3 regions of the Pseudoalteromonas sp. SCSIO_11900 genome follow, and region 1 is predicted to be linked to each of the others. Evidence: predicted binding sites of a transcription regulator. Region 1 holds the regulator's gene; each other region holds the start of a gene.

Region 1 (4,621 bases):
TAAGGTTGATATTACTGCAAGCGAAGAAACACAAGTTATTGCTAAGCCTGATTATACCGCTATTGAGCTAAAACAAACGGCTTATGATGAACAAGGTAAAGTGAGCCATAAGGTAACTGCGGTAAAAATGGAGTTGTATCAACAACTCGGTTTTACCTTTTTTGAAAAGCCTATATTCACTCTATACAACGAGCAGCAAACATGGCGTATTAACGCCGATGAAGCCACCCTCTACGACGACCGTCAACTGGTGTTAGAGGGTAATGTAACCGCTCAAAACTTAGTAGATAACGCCATGATCGATACGATCACCGCCCAGACCATCAATGTTGATATAAAACTATTAACCATGCAATCACAGCAGCCTGTCGTTATTACAGGACCTAATTTAAAAATCACAGGTAAAGGCCTTGAGGCAGATTTAAAAACCGAGGTGATTAAACTTATTAACCATACGCGAACCCTATATTATGACCAATAATCTATTTAAAATTTTAATTGTTCCCTCACTATTAATTGCTTTTAACAGTAATGGCGCTGAACCTGCTGAAGCCCCCGCTGCGAATCAAATTTCAATTAGTGCAGATAAACAAGAAGGCCAATTAAAAGAAAACGTAGGCATTTTTGAGAAAAATGTTGAAATTATTCATGGTAATCGCCGTATCACAGCTGACCGTTTAGAAGTGCATAAACGCGATAACCTAGGCGATAACAAACAGTTATTAATTGCCACAGGCAGCCCTGCATATTTTGAAGAAACACAAGCTGATGGCACCATAATGAGCGCCAGTGCTAATGAAGTGCGTTACGATGTGTCGCTGCGTTTTTTAACCTTAATCGGCGATGCAAGCATTGCTCAAGCAGGTCAAAAAATAACAGCTAAAAGTATCACTTACGATATCGAGCAGCAGTTAATTAGCGCAGAAAAAGACGAAAACTCAACAGACCGTGTACACACTATTTTAGTGCCTGTTGAAAATAAAAAAGAAGATGATAAAGGCCAACCATGAGCACATTAAAAGCAGAGCTATTAGCTAAAAGCTACAAAGGTCGTGAAGTGGTGAAAAACGTTGGCCTAGAGGTTGAAGCTGGCAGTATTGTGGGGTTACTTGGCCCTAATGGTGCAGGTAAAACCACCACCTTTTATATGATTGTAGGCCTTGTACCTAGCGATAAAGGCAAAATATCAATTGATGATAAAGATATTACTTTATTACCGATGCACAGCCGAGCGCGTTTAGGGATTGGTTATTTACCGCAAGAGTCGTCTATTTTTAGAAAGCTGACTGTTTATCAAAACTTAATGGCTATCTTAGAAACACGTAAAGAATTAAATAAACAACAACGCGAAGATACTTTAAATAATTTACTTGATGAATTTAGCATTCAGCATATCCGCGATAGTCAAGGTATGGCTTTATCAGGTGGTGAACGTCGCCGCGTTGAAATTGCTCGCGCGCTTGCAGCAAACCCTAAATTTATCCTTTTAGACGAACCCTTTGCGGGGGTTGATCCTATCTCAGTATTAGATATTAAAAAGATTATAGAGCATCTTAAAAACCGTGGCATTGGCGTCCTTATTACAGATCATAACGTGCGCGAAACACTTGATGTTTGTGAAAAAGCCTACATAGTTTCTCATGGGGAGTTAATTGCATCAGGCACTCCTGAATACGTATTAAACGATAAAACAGTACGCGATGTTTATTTGGGCGAGCAGTTCAAGCTCTAATATGTGTGTTATTCCACTAAGCATCTGCTAAGATTAATCATACTTAGGTCTGTTGACCTATCAAGGTTGAATTTGCAGCAGTCTGTTTGGTATTTAGGCAAGGCAGAGCCTATGTGGTGTGGTATTCCCCCATAAATAGGCGATAACGCAGCATCAATGCCAAACAGGCGCTGCCCTTCGGGTTCTGCCTAGGGACGATTTACTCTTTGTTGCTCGGTTTTGACTTAGCCCACTAGGTTACAAACCTCGCGCCGCAATTAAACCGCCCCTAGTTTGAACAAATTTTAATCGTAAAGGTCAACAGACCGTAATTTAAAAGGATTGTTAGAGATACATGAGGCAATCATTACAGCTGCGCATGGGCCAGCAACTTACAATGACTCCACAGTTGCAACAAGCAATTCGCTTATTGCAACTCAGTACATTGGATCTCCAGCAAGAAATTCAAGAAGCGCTCGATAGCAACCCCTTGCTTGAAGTTGAAGAACACGATTACAGCGAAGACACTGCAGGTAAAAACGAACAAAAAGCCGATAACGATGACTTAACGCTAAGTGCCTCAGCCGACGATAAACCTAGCGAGTATGAGCAAGATAGCGGTGAAGCAATGACCAAAGACACCATTAGCGATGATATGGCTATGGATGTCACTTGGGATGAATATATGAGTGCTGCGCCTGCCTCTTCATCGGGCCCAATGCCAGAAGATGAATCTATTTATCAAGGCTCTTCGACTGAAACGCTGCATGAGTATTTAATGTGGCAACTTCAACTGACGCCGTTTAGCCCTACCGATGAAGCGATAGCTATTGCAATTGTAGAAGCTGTGGACGACTCAGGGATTCTAACCCTTAGCTGTGAAGAAATATTAGAAAGCTTTAACCAAGAAAACGACGCCGAAGATGAAGTTGAACTTGACGAAATAGAAGCGGTACTAAAGCGTATTCAACTATTTGATCCAGTGGGAATAGCCGCGCGTAGTTTACAAGAGTGCTTGTGTATTCAGCTAAATCAATTTGATAAAGACACACCTTTTTTAAACGAAACAAAAATGATCTTAACCGATCATATTGATTTACTGGCTGCGCGTGATTATCGCACGTTGATGAAAAAAACAAAGCTTAAAGAAGATGAGCTTAAAGAAATCATGACGCTGATTCATACGCTCAGCCCAAAACCGGCAGACACTATTGTCAGAGAAGAGTCTGAGTACGTTATTCCTGACGTGTCGGTTAAAAAAGTAAAAGGCCGTTGGGTGGTTGAACTAAACCCAGATAGCATGCCTAAGATCAGAGTAAATAGCCAATATGCAGCTATGTCGCGTACGGTTAAATCAAGTGGTGATAGCCAGTTTATTCGCTCGCACTTACAAGAGGCTAAATGGTTTATAAAAAGCTTAGAAAGTAGAAACGACACGCTGCTTAAAGTAACTAACTGTATTGTGCAGCAACAACAGGCCTTTTTTGAACATGGTCCTGAGGCGATGAAGCCTATGGTACTTAACGATGTGGCTGAAATGGTGGAAATGCACGAGTCGACTATTTCACGTGTTACTACGCAAAAATACATGCACACACCACGTGGCATTTTTGAGCTTAAATATTTCTTTTCAAGCCATGTAAGTACTGAAAATGGTGGCGAATGCTCATCAACAGCAATACGAGCATTAATTAAAAAATTAATCGCTGCAGAAAACTCAGCTAAACCATTGAGTGATAGTAAAATTGCAGATATATTGGCAGAGCAAGGAATTAAAGTAGCGAGGAGAACTATAGCAAAATATCGCGAATCTCTAGCTATTCCCCCGTCTAATCAACGTAAAAGTTTGATTTAAGGCGTACAACAAAGAGGAAAATGTTTATGCAACTGAATTTAACTGGTCGTCATGTAGATATTACCGACTCGCTTAGAGACTACGTAAATAGCAAATTTTCGAAGTTACAGAGGCACACTGATCACATAACGAATGTGCACGTTATTCTCGATGTAGAAAAACTAAACCAAAAAGCTGAAGCAACCGTTCATGTTAGTGGCGCTGAGATTTTTGCTTCTACTGAGCATCAAGATATGTATGCCGCTATAGACTCGCTCATTGACAAGCTAGATCGTCAAGTAATTAAACACAAAGAGAAACTTGCTCGACACTAACACTATGAAACTAAGCTCACTTATCTGTCAGGACTGCAGTAAAGCTGCGGTCCTTTTTAATAGTAAAAAAAGAATTTTAGAATTTATCAGTGAATTGGCTCACAATAAGCTGCCCTATTTAACACAACAAGATATTCTTAATGCATTAACTGCAAGAGAAAAGCTTGGAAGTACAGGCATTGGTCGAGGCATTGCTATTCCACATGGTCGCATGAGTGGTGCTCAAGAACCCCTAGCTTTGATTTTAGTGAGCGAAACAGCTATTAATTTTGATGCGATTGATAACCGACCGGTTGACATTTTTGTCGCGTTAATTGTTCCCGATGGCGATAATCAGCAGCATTTGAAGACGCTAGCCACGATTGCTGATAAGCTCAATGATAAAGAATTTTGTAAACAGTTACGCGCCGCCAAATCGGATAGCGAACTGTATCAGGTTATCGTCAGTCAATCGTAGTAATAAAGAAAGGTGGTAAATGGAATTAATAATTATAAGCGGTCGCTCAGGGTCAGGTAAATCTGTGGCGTTACGCGTTGTGGAAGACTTAGGTTATTATTGTGTAGACAATATTCCTCTTAATTTATTACCATCATTAGTGCGCAGTGTTTCCGACAGTTATAATAAAATTGCTGTGAGTGTTGATGTACGTAACCTACCTAAAGAGCAACAGCAGTTTAATGAAATCATTGAATATTTACCTGGTTTTACTAAACCAACGGTATTTTATTTAGACAGTGACG
Region 2 (4,621 bases), 140 kb from region 1:
GTAGGTGAATGGGGTTTTGCGGTATTACTCATGGTAATTATGATTATTTGGATGCGCCTAGCTGCAATTGTGCATGCGTTATACCCAAACCATGTAAACCCCACCTTTGAAGAACTTTCTGCGTTTTTAACTATAGGCAGCATTATCGGTGGGATTTTGCTGGTCAGTGTGTTTTCAATTTCTGCATTTACGCCGCAAATTATGATGGAAAGACGCGTTGATATTATGACCGCAGTCGTTTCTTCAATCCACGCAGTTAAAGAAAACTTTGCAGCCATGGTAGTGTGGTCAATTTGTATATTTGTACTGGTAGCGCTTGGCTTTGCTGCAGGTGCCGCTGGATTTATTATTATTATGCCACTACTTAGTTACGCTAGTTGGCATGGATACATTGCTGTTATTAAAACAAAAACACCACGTGGTTATGAATAACATTTACCTGTAGTTTTATCACTTAATTAAATGCTTTTTGGCATTTAATTAAGTGTTGCCTCTTCTCCCTCAGTTTATAAAATCCGTAAAAACCTTGATCTCAATAAGGTGCAAAGCTTAAAAATAGCGCTAATATAAGCTGATACACTACAGATAATATAAAGGAATAAACATGAGTCAAAACGTTAAAGACTTAATGACACCGAACCCATTTTCAGTGAACGTAAAAAGCACTTTGCATGACGCACATAATTTAATGAAAGAAAAAAACGTTCGCCATATTCCTGTTATTGACGAAGACGGCGCATTTGTCGGTATGCTCACACAAAAAATAATGGTCGCCAAAGTCATGGGTATCATGGCAACATTTGGTGCTAATGCATTACAACGCAAAGAAAAGCTCACAAAAGTAGAAGATATTATGGTGAGTGATTTTATTAGTGTAACCCCAGAGCAGCCGCTATCAGATGTGGTTAAGTTTTTTGTAGATAATCGCCACGGTTGCATGCCCGTTGTTAGCGAGCAAGGCCAGCTAGTAGGTATTTTAACGTCTTCTGATTTTGTACGTTTAGCTGCAGCACTTCTCTCGTAAATACTCTTCTTTAATGAAACTGTATTTAGCTTTGCCAAATACAGTTTTTACTCACTTAACAGATATATAAAATTAACAGCATAGATAGCTAAGTCACTAACAGCCTGTTATGGTAAACACCCTGCTTTTAATGGTTATTACAAGGTAAGTTTTCATATGGCTAATCAATTAAATGTACTAGGAACTCGCTTACAACTTTGCTGTGGCAACGGTGGCTATACCCGTGAGGGATTTTGCTATGTACCAGATTCAGACTTTGGCAATCACAGTGTATGCGCCATTATGACCGACGAATTTTTGCAGTTTTCTAAGGCGCAAGGTAACGATTTAATTAGCCCTAATCCTTTGTATAATTTTGCGGGCTTAAAAGCTGGCGATAAGTGGTGCTTATGTGCGATTCGTTGGTATCATGCCATTGCTGCAAATGTTGCTCCTCCTGTTGTACTTGAAGCAACAAACCAAAAAGCGCTAGATATTATTCCCCTTGAAGTATTAAAAGCACATCAATATACCGGGTAATGATTTGAGCGCTCAGCTTGCAATATTAAAGTATTATAACCACCCTTTATGTTTAAAAAATAAATAAGGGGCAAAGCCCGACAGCAACATAATGCCAATTGCAAATGGATAACCCCATTCCCATTGTAGCTCAGGCATTATATTAAAATTCATACCATACACACTAGCCACTACTGTAGGCGGTAAGAAAACCACTGAGGCAATAGAAAAGGTTTTAATAATTTGATTTTGTTCAATATTAATAAAGCCTTGTGTTGAATCCATCAAAAAGTTCACCTTGTCGAATAAAAAGGTACAGTGCGACATTAAAGTTTCTATATCGAGTACAATTTCTCGAAGAGATTCGCGCTCGTCATTTTGCGCGCCTATACGGCGTATTAAAAACGAAATATTGCGTCGCGTATCCATTAAACATAAACGCACCTTACCATTAGCATCTTCTAAGCGAGCTATGCGACCAACCGCCTCTTCTAAGTCTGAGTTATCTTCTTCAAGTACATAAGCACTGAGCTTCTCTAATTGATGATGCATGTCTTCGAGCATATCCGCGTGGTTTTCAACTTTTTGATCAAATAAAGTGATTAATAATTGTTTTGCTGTATCGCATGCCACCTGACCTTTGCGCGCTCTTAAGCGCAGTAGTCTAAAATCAGCCAATTCCTCATCACGAATAGTAAGTAAGCAATTGTTTTGCAACAAACAAGCTACCGTTACAGTATTAAATCGCCCTTCATTAGGTGACATAAACAATGCATGCACATGTAAACCTTCATTATCGATAAAGCACCTAGACGACGTTTCAATCTCTTCTACATCTACCGAATCTGGAAAAGTTATATTGAGCGTTTTTGCAAGCGCATTTTGCTCCTGCGGTGTTGGATTAATAGTATCAATCCAATGTGCATTCTTTATGGATACTTCAACAGGGGTATCAGGTAAAGGCGCTAACTCTTTGATTACTCCTTGCTCGATGGAAAAAAACCTCAACATACACTTCTCCTTTAATGAATCTTTGGGTTGATTATATGTAACAGGACATTAATCAACAATGATAATACCTTCATTATAACCACTATAAAGGGCACGCTATTCGCTAACACTTTAAAGTATTGCTGTTTTGCAGAATTTACAAAAAAGTGCATATTTTTCATACCCGTTAAGCTAAACACTCCTTAAAACTTTATTAAATAAAAATTAAATCAACATATTTCAATTAGTTAAGTTAAAAGTTCAATCGGCATGCCCATTGCTTCGATAAATACAAGAGGTGTTCGTTATCGCAATTTAAATACTCACTAGAGTAAAGCGAGCACTATTTTTGAAATAGTAGGAGGAATCATGAGTAACAGTAATAATGCAAATAAAGTCGCTGAATTTACCGCTCCCGGTGTAAAAAACGAATCAGCAAATAAAGCAATATCTGTACTAGAAAATCGCATGGTAGCGCTAATTGATTTACAGCTAACTTTAAAACATATTCATTGGAATGTAGTAGGTCCAAACTTTATTGGCGTACATGAAATGCTAGACCCACAAGTAGAAACCGTCCGTGAAATGACTGACACCATAGCAGAACGTATTGCCACTTTAGGCGGCGTCCCAGTTGGCACACCAAAATCGATTGTTGAGCGTCGTACATGGGAAGATTACGCCATAGGTAAAGGCTTAGTAACTGAACACTTAGCCGCATTAGACAAAGTATATAACGGCGTTAACAGTGATCACCGTAAAGCCATAGAATCACTTGCTGAGCTTGATCCGGTATCTGAAGATATGATCATTGCGCAACTTGCAGAGCTTGAGCAATATCAGTGGTTTGTTCGCGCCCACATAGAATCATCAACTGGTCAATTGAATAGCTAATTTTTAAAGCAGTCATTTTTTACTTACAAAGCCCAGTAACTTGCTGGGCTTTTTTGTTTTTAAACTACATTCCTCTTATTAATACACTAGAACCCCCCTCTTTAGCGCATCTAACACGTTTAGTTACTATACTTATTATTAAAGAGAACTTACTATCTACTCCTAATTATTAGCAGGGAATTTGAAGTGTTGTCGCGTCTATATAGCTTTATGCCAGGTTTACACAGCTTATTTAATTATCAACGTCAATGGTTTGCTGATGATGTGAGGGCGGCATTATCGGTTGCAGCCGTTGCTTTACCTGTTGCTATAGCTTATGCGCAACTTACAGGCGTTAATGCTGCAGTTGGCCTGTATTCTTGCGTATTACCTATGATGCTTTATGCACTTTTTGGTACCTCTAAACAGCTTATTATTGGCCCTGATGCCGCAACATGTGCGGTTATTGCTGCAGTTGTTACTCCACTTGCTGCAGGCGATAGCTTTAAACATTGGCAATTAGTGATCACCATGACCGCAATGACCGGTTTTTGGTGCTTTATTGCCAGCCGCTTTAAGCTAGGTGTATTAGCCGACTTTTTATCTAAACCAATTTTAATGGGGTTACTAAACGGTGTGGCTATTACCATTATTGTTGGTCAGTTTTCTAAAGTATTTGGCTTTACCTTTGATGAGCGCTATTTGCTTGAGCGATTAGGTGGCGTTCCTACGTATTTATCGCAAACTCATATTCCCACCTTATTAATGGCTTTATTTACCCTCGGCGTTTACTTTGTGTTAAAGCGCTTAAAACCTACATGGCCAGCCTCTATGTTTGCCATTGCACTAGGTGCGGTATTCGTTTGGTTTTTTAATTTAGAGCAATTTGAAATAAAAACCATAGGCACAGTAACTGGTGGTTTGCCCGTGTTTAACACCCCAGTATTTGACGTGGGTATTATTCGAGAACTTGTTGTACCGGCACTCAACTTAGCCATAGTTAGCTTTGTCAGCATGATGCTAACAGCGCGAAGCTTTGCAGCAAAGAATGGCTACGACATCGATGCCGATAAAGAATTTAGAGCCTTGGGCATCGCTAATTTAGCGTCAGCATTATCACAAGGCTTTGCCGTTAGTGGTGCCGACTCACGCACAGCCGTAAACGACGAGTCTGGCGGAAAAACCCAATTAGTTTCGATTATAGCTGCCGCTATTATTGGTGTTATCGCTCTTTTT
Region 3 (4,621 bases), 990 kb from region 1:
ACTTATATGAGTTTTGGGGCAGTATTATTGCTAATAAACTTAACGACGTATTAGCGGCACAAGATGCACAATACTTAGTAAATCTAGCCTCTAACGAATACTTTAAAGCAGTAGATAAAAAAACGCTTAACGCACACATTATTACACCACACTTTAAAGACTGTAAAAACGGCCAATATAAAGTGATTAGCTTTTACGCTAAAAAAGCGCGCGGCATGATGGCACGCTACATCATTGAAAATCAAGTGACTCAATTAAGCCAACTCAAAGAGTTTACTGTGGCCGGCTATTACTTTAGCCCAGAGGCAACCACCAAAGAACTTGAACCGGTATTTTTACGCGAAGAGCAAAACTAACTCATCGTTTAAAGTATTTAATAAGCCATGCATTGCATGGCTTTTTTATACTGGCGTTATTTTTGCAGGCCTTAGATTACTAACCCTAACTAAGGTATAAAATAAATGCTCTCAATTCCCTCAATTACAGAAGCCGAAAAGTTGATAGAAGAAAAGCTTGGCGGTTGGTTTGATGTAGTTATAAGTCATATCCCAAACTTTATCGTTGCAGTAATTATTGCCATTATATTTTCATTTATTGCCCGTTTGGCAGGCAAAGGAATGAAAAATGTTTTACGTCGCTCGCTCGACTCTACGCAAATTGCCGATTTAATGGCCTCAATATTTAAAGTTATTGTACTGAGTGTGGGGGTATTTATTGCCCTTGATTTTATGGGCTTAAAAAGTACCGTCACTTCTCTGCTTGCTGGTGCAGGTATTGTTGGTCTTGCCATTGGTTTTGCTTTTCAAGATATGACCGAAAACCTGATAGCGGGTATTGCCATGGGAATTCGTAAACCGTTTAAAGCGGGTGATGTCATAGAAACCGATAATGTGTTTGGTTCGGTACACTCAATAAACTTGCGCAACACACTAATAGAGAGCTTTTACGGGCAATTGATACTAGTACCTAATAAAATACTATTTAGAAATGTACTGCGTAATTACAGTACCTTAGGGGTAAGACGAATCGAAGTGCCGGTGGGTATTTCTTACGCTGACGACATAGAAAAAGCCAGTGAGGTCATCGTCGACAAAATTAACCAATTTGACTTTGTGATCCGCAAAAATGAAACCGCTGTTTATGCCGAAGGCTTTGGTGATAGCAGTATAAACTTGTTGGTGTGGTTTTGGATCAAATACCCTGGTGAGCCTGATTTTATGACAGTGCGTCACAAAGGGGTTGTGGCCGTTAAGCAAGCACTCGATGCCGCTGATATTAGTATTCCGTTTCCTATTCGTACGTTGGATTTTGGTATAAAGGGCGGTGAAAAACTCGATGCCATGATAAGTGATAAAATAAATCTGCAGTCAGCAAATAAAGAGGGTGACAATAATACTGATGCAAGCCAAGGTGAGTAAATAATTTAAAACCCCGAAGGTAAAAGCATTGGGAAATAGTTACTGACTATCAGCGCGTTTTTACAAAGTAAAACGCGCTTTTTATAATAAATAATATAAGGGACTGTTAACCTTTGCGGATTAAAATTAGTTCAAACTAAGAGCTATTTAATCGCGACGCGAGGTTTGTTGCCTAGTGGGCTCGATAACTGCTCCTGCTTTATTCTACTGGCTTACATCCATGTAATAATAAGTAAAAACCGAGCAAAGCTTCCGTATCCAGCTCACACTCCTTACCACCATCCATATAGACAACAAAGAGTAAATGTCCCTGGGCAGAACCTTTGGCTAAATACCAAACAGACTGCTGCAAATTCAACCTTGAAAGAACAACAGACCCAATTGATAACCTGAAGTAATTAAAGCCTTGCGCTAACGCCTTAAAAACGCCTCAATTAGAAAACTATATCGATAAGGTTTCTCATCTCAAAATAGATTATTTAATCAACCGAACTAGAGCCCAAGCTTGATGTAAGCGCTTTATAATAAGTGTTTATAAATAAAGGTTTCAAAAGTATAAGCAGCTGCAATGAGCGTCGCGATTGATGCGTAAACTAAAAGGCATTTAATTAAGTTTTTAAACTGGCTTGGGAATATGCTCTGCAGTGAATTATATTGTGCAAACTATAAAAAAGCGCCGCTTGTGTTGGAGAAACAAGCAGCGCTGAGGGATAAGTTAAGTGTATTAGTTAAGAAAAAGTTATATTAAATGACACTAATTTTGTTATGAATGATTTTAACCCCATCCATATTTTCTAAAAACTTTTGTGCAAGAGCGCGTTCAAAACCGTTATTGGCTTCGCCTTTAAGTTCAACGTCACCGTCATTAACGTGTACGTTTAGTTTTTCTAACTTTAAATTTGGGTTAGTGCGCAATTCATGAGTAATAGATTGTTGTAAATTAGGTTGTGTAGCCACACTGCTAACTACAGCTAAATGCGTTGCTGCACTGACTTTAAAAGCAGAGGCTAATAAAAATAAACAACAAAACGAAATAAAACCGATAGTAAATTTAATGCGACTCATAACTATATCCTTAGTGTGTTACTAAAAAACAATGCCATTACTCGGCGTTTTAATACTCGTATATTCGATAGGGTTACAAGTTTCATTCCAAGATTAACTATTTGAAATAAATTACTATTTTATTAATTGGTTATTCAGCTAAGTATTTTTTACATATTACTATGAATAGCTTACTCACTGTTTTTAAGCCACAAAAAAGCCGACAAACGTCGGCTCAATTAAATGTGTTAAAGCTAAAGCTATTTTTTCTTTTTAGCTTTGGCTTTTTTCTTTGCTTTCATTTTTACTGGATCTTTACGCTTTTTAACCGGTGGTTTGGCTTCTTTATGCTTTGGCTCTAATCCTTTAAATACACGGCGTTTTAGCTTTTGCTCTATGTAACGTTCTACTTTGTAAAGTATGCCAATGTCGTGCGCTTCAATGAGTGAAATTGCAATACCTTTTTTACCCGCGCGACCTGTACGGCCAATACGGTGTACGTATACATCTGCAGTGCGAGGCATATCAAAATTAATTACGTGGCTTATATCAGCTACATCAATACCGCGCGCGGCGACATCAGTTGCTACCAAAATGCGAGTTTTGCCACTGTGGAAATTTTCCATGGCTTTCATGCGTTTGTCTTGTGGCATTTCACCACGTAGCCACGCAGCTTTTACGCCGTTATTGGTTAGTTCACCAATAAGGGTTTCAAGACGCTCACGGGTTTTTACAAACACAATCGCTTTACTTACGTCAGGGCCATTTAAGGTGTTAACTAATAGCTCAAGTTTATGATGATAATCATCCGCTAAATGAACCCATTGATGTATTTTAGCTTTTTCTTTGCGTGATGATTCGGCTTCAAGTAGCGCGGGGTCGTTTAAAATACGCTCAGCAAATAATTCTACGCTGTCACCTTCAAGGGTGGCTGAGAATAAAAAGCACTGACGACGGTTTTTAGCTTCATCACAAATGCGCAGCATTTCTTTACGAAAACCCATGTCGAGCATGCGGTCGGCTTCATCAAGAATGAGCATTTCTACGTTTTCTGCGTGGAAGTTTTCGGTTTCCAAATACTCCATTAAACGCCCAGGTGTGGCGATTAAAATGTCGTTATTATTTTCAAAAATTTCTTTGTGTGTACCGTAGTTTATACCGCCGGTAACCACCCCAATTTTTAACTGGGTTTGCTTTGCAAGTAACTCACATTGTTCATGAATTTGATAAGCAAGCTCGCGCGTTGGGGTCATAATTAATACCCGTGCAAAGCCCGGATCACGACGCGGAAAATCCATTAAATATTGAATTGCCGGAATTAAAAATGCCGCCGTTTTACCTGTACCTGTTGGTGCAGACGCTAAAATATCGCGTCCTTGCAACGCCTCAGGAATGGCTTGTTGTTGAATGCTAGTGGGAGTTTCATAGCCCATTTTATTAATAGCATTGAGTAGCTTATCATCAAGATCAAATTCAGAAAATTGCATAGAGTGTCAAAAATAGGGGACAATTGCCGTTAATTATACGCACTTAAACCTGCTTGGTGAATGAAAAGGTGAAAAAATGTCTGGTTTTGCATTTAAACAATTTAAGGTTGAGCACGACCAGTGCGCCATGAAGGTCTCTACCGATGGTATTTTACTGGGCGCATGGGCTGATTTAAGCCACGCAAATACGTTACTTGATATAGGAACAGGTACAGGGTTACTGGCTCTAATGTGTAAGCAACGAGCGCCACATTTAAAGGTGAGCGCGGTTGAAGTTGATGAAGCAGCCTATCAGCAGGCTTTTCAAAATTGCCAGCAAAGTCCTTGGCCGGATATTAGTATTTACCATCAGTCTATTCAGCAGTTTGAGGCTGCTGGTTTATTTGATTGTGTTATAGTTAATCCGCCTTATTTCAATCACAGTTTAAAAGGTGATAATGCAGCGCGAAATATCGCTCGCCATACCGATGGTTTAAGCTTTGCAGAACTGCTTGGTGCGTATAGGCACCTAAGTCATCAACATTCGCGTTTTAATCTTATTTTACCCACCACTGAGGCGCAGTTATTTATAACATTAGCACAGCAGCAAGGGCTGTATTTAAATCGTCACTGCCAAGTACAAGCTATGCCAAATAAGCCCTTTAGCCGCAGTTTGATGACTTTTAGTTTTGA

What was found. Region 1 encodes sigma-54, which starts transcription at its own class of promoters, with help from an activator protein. Its sites were predicted from a motif close to GTTGGCACGNNNNTNGNNT; they were not measured.
Region 2: a site for sigma-54 is predicted at 2,777-2,795, ahead of dps (DNA starvation/stationary phase protection protein Dps). Genes of this name have one in related genera too.
Region 3: a site for sigma-54 is predicted at 2,557-2,575, ahead of BG00_RS01475 (BON domain-containing protein). Genes of this name have one in related genera too.

The regions. Positions count from the first base shown of each region.
Region 1 covers NZ_KK070023.1:1,309,244-1,313,864, reverse strand. The annotation lists gene lptC (LPS export ABC transporter periplasmic protein LptC) at 1-481, shown strand, start outside; gene lptA (lipopolysaccharide transport periplasmic protein LptA) at 471-1,010, shown strand; gene lptB (LPS export ABC transporter ATP-binding protein) at 1,007-1,732, shown strand; gene BG00_RS06080 (RNA polymerase factor sigma-54) at 2,067-3,566, shown strand; gene hpf (ribosome hibernation promoting factor) at 3,593-3,880, shown strand; gene ptsN (PTS IIA-like nitrogen regulatory protein PtsN) at 3,885-4,337, shown strand; gene rapZ (RNase adapter RapZ) at 4,357-4,621, shown strand, end outside.
Region 2 covers NZ_KK070023.1:1,452,030-1,456,650, reverse strand. The annotation lists gene BG00_RS06745 (DUF2189 domain-containing protein) at 1-432, shown strand, start outside; gene BG00_RS06740 (CBS domain-containing protein) at 605-1,024, shown strand; gene BG00_RS06735 (DUF2237 family protein) at 1,181-1,543, shown strand; gene corA (magnesium/cobalt transporter CorA) at 1,577-2,533, opposite strand; gene dps (DNA starvation/stationary phase protection protein Dps) at 2,882-3,406, shown strand; gene BG00_RS06720 (SulP family inorganic anion transporter) at 3,593-4,621, shown strand, end outside.
Region 3 covers NZ_KK070023.1:316,500-321,120, reverse strand. The annotation lists gene yaaA (peroxide stress protein YaaA) at 1-356, shown strand, start outside; gene BG00_RS01480 (mechanosensitive ion channel family protein) at 462-1,418, shown strand; gene BG00_RS01475 (BON domain-containing protein) at 2,163-2,483, opposite strand; gene srmB (ATP-dependent RNA helicase SrmB) at 2,723-3,949, opposite strand; gene BG00_RS01465 (tRNA1(Val) (adenine(37)-N6)-methyltransferase) at 4,026-4,621, shown strand, end outside.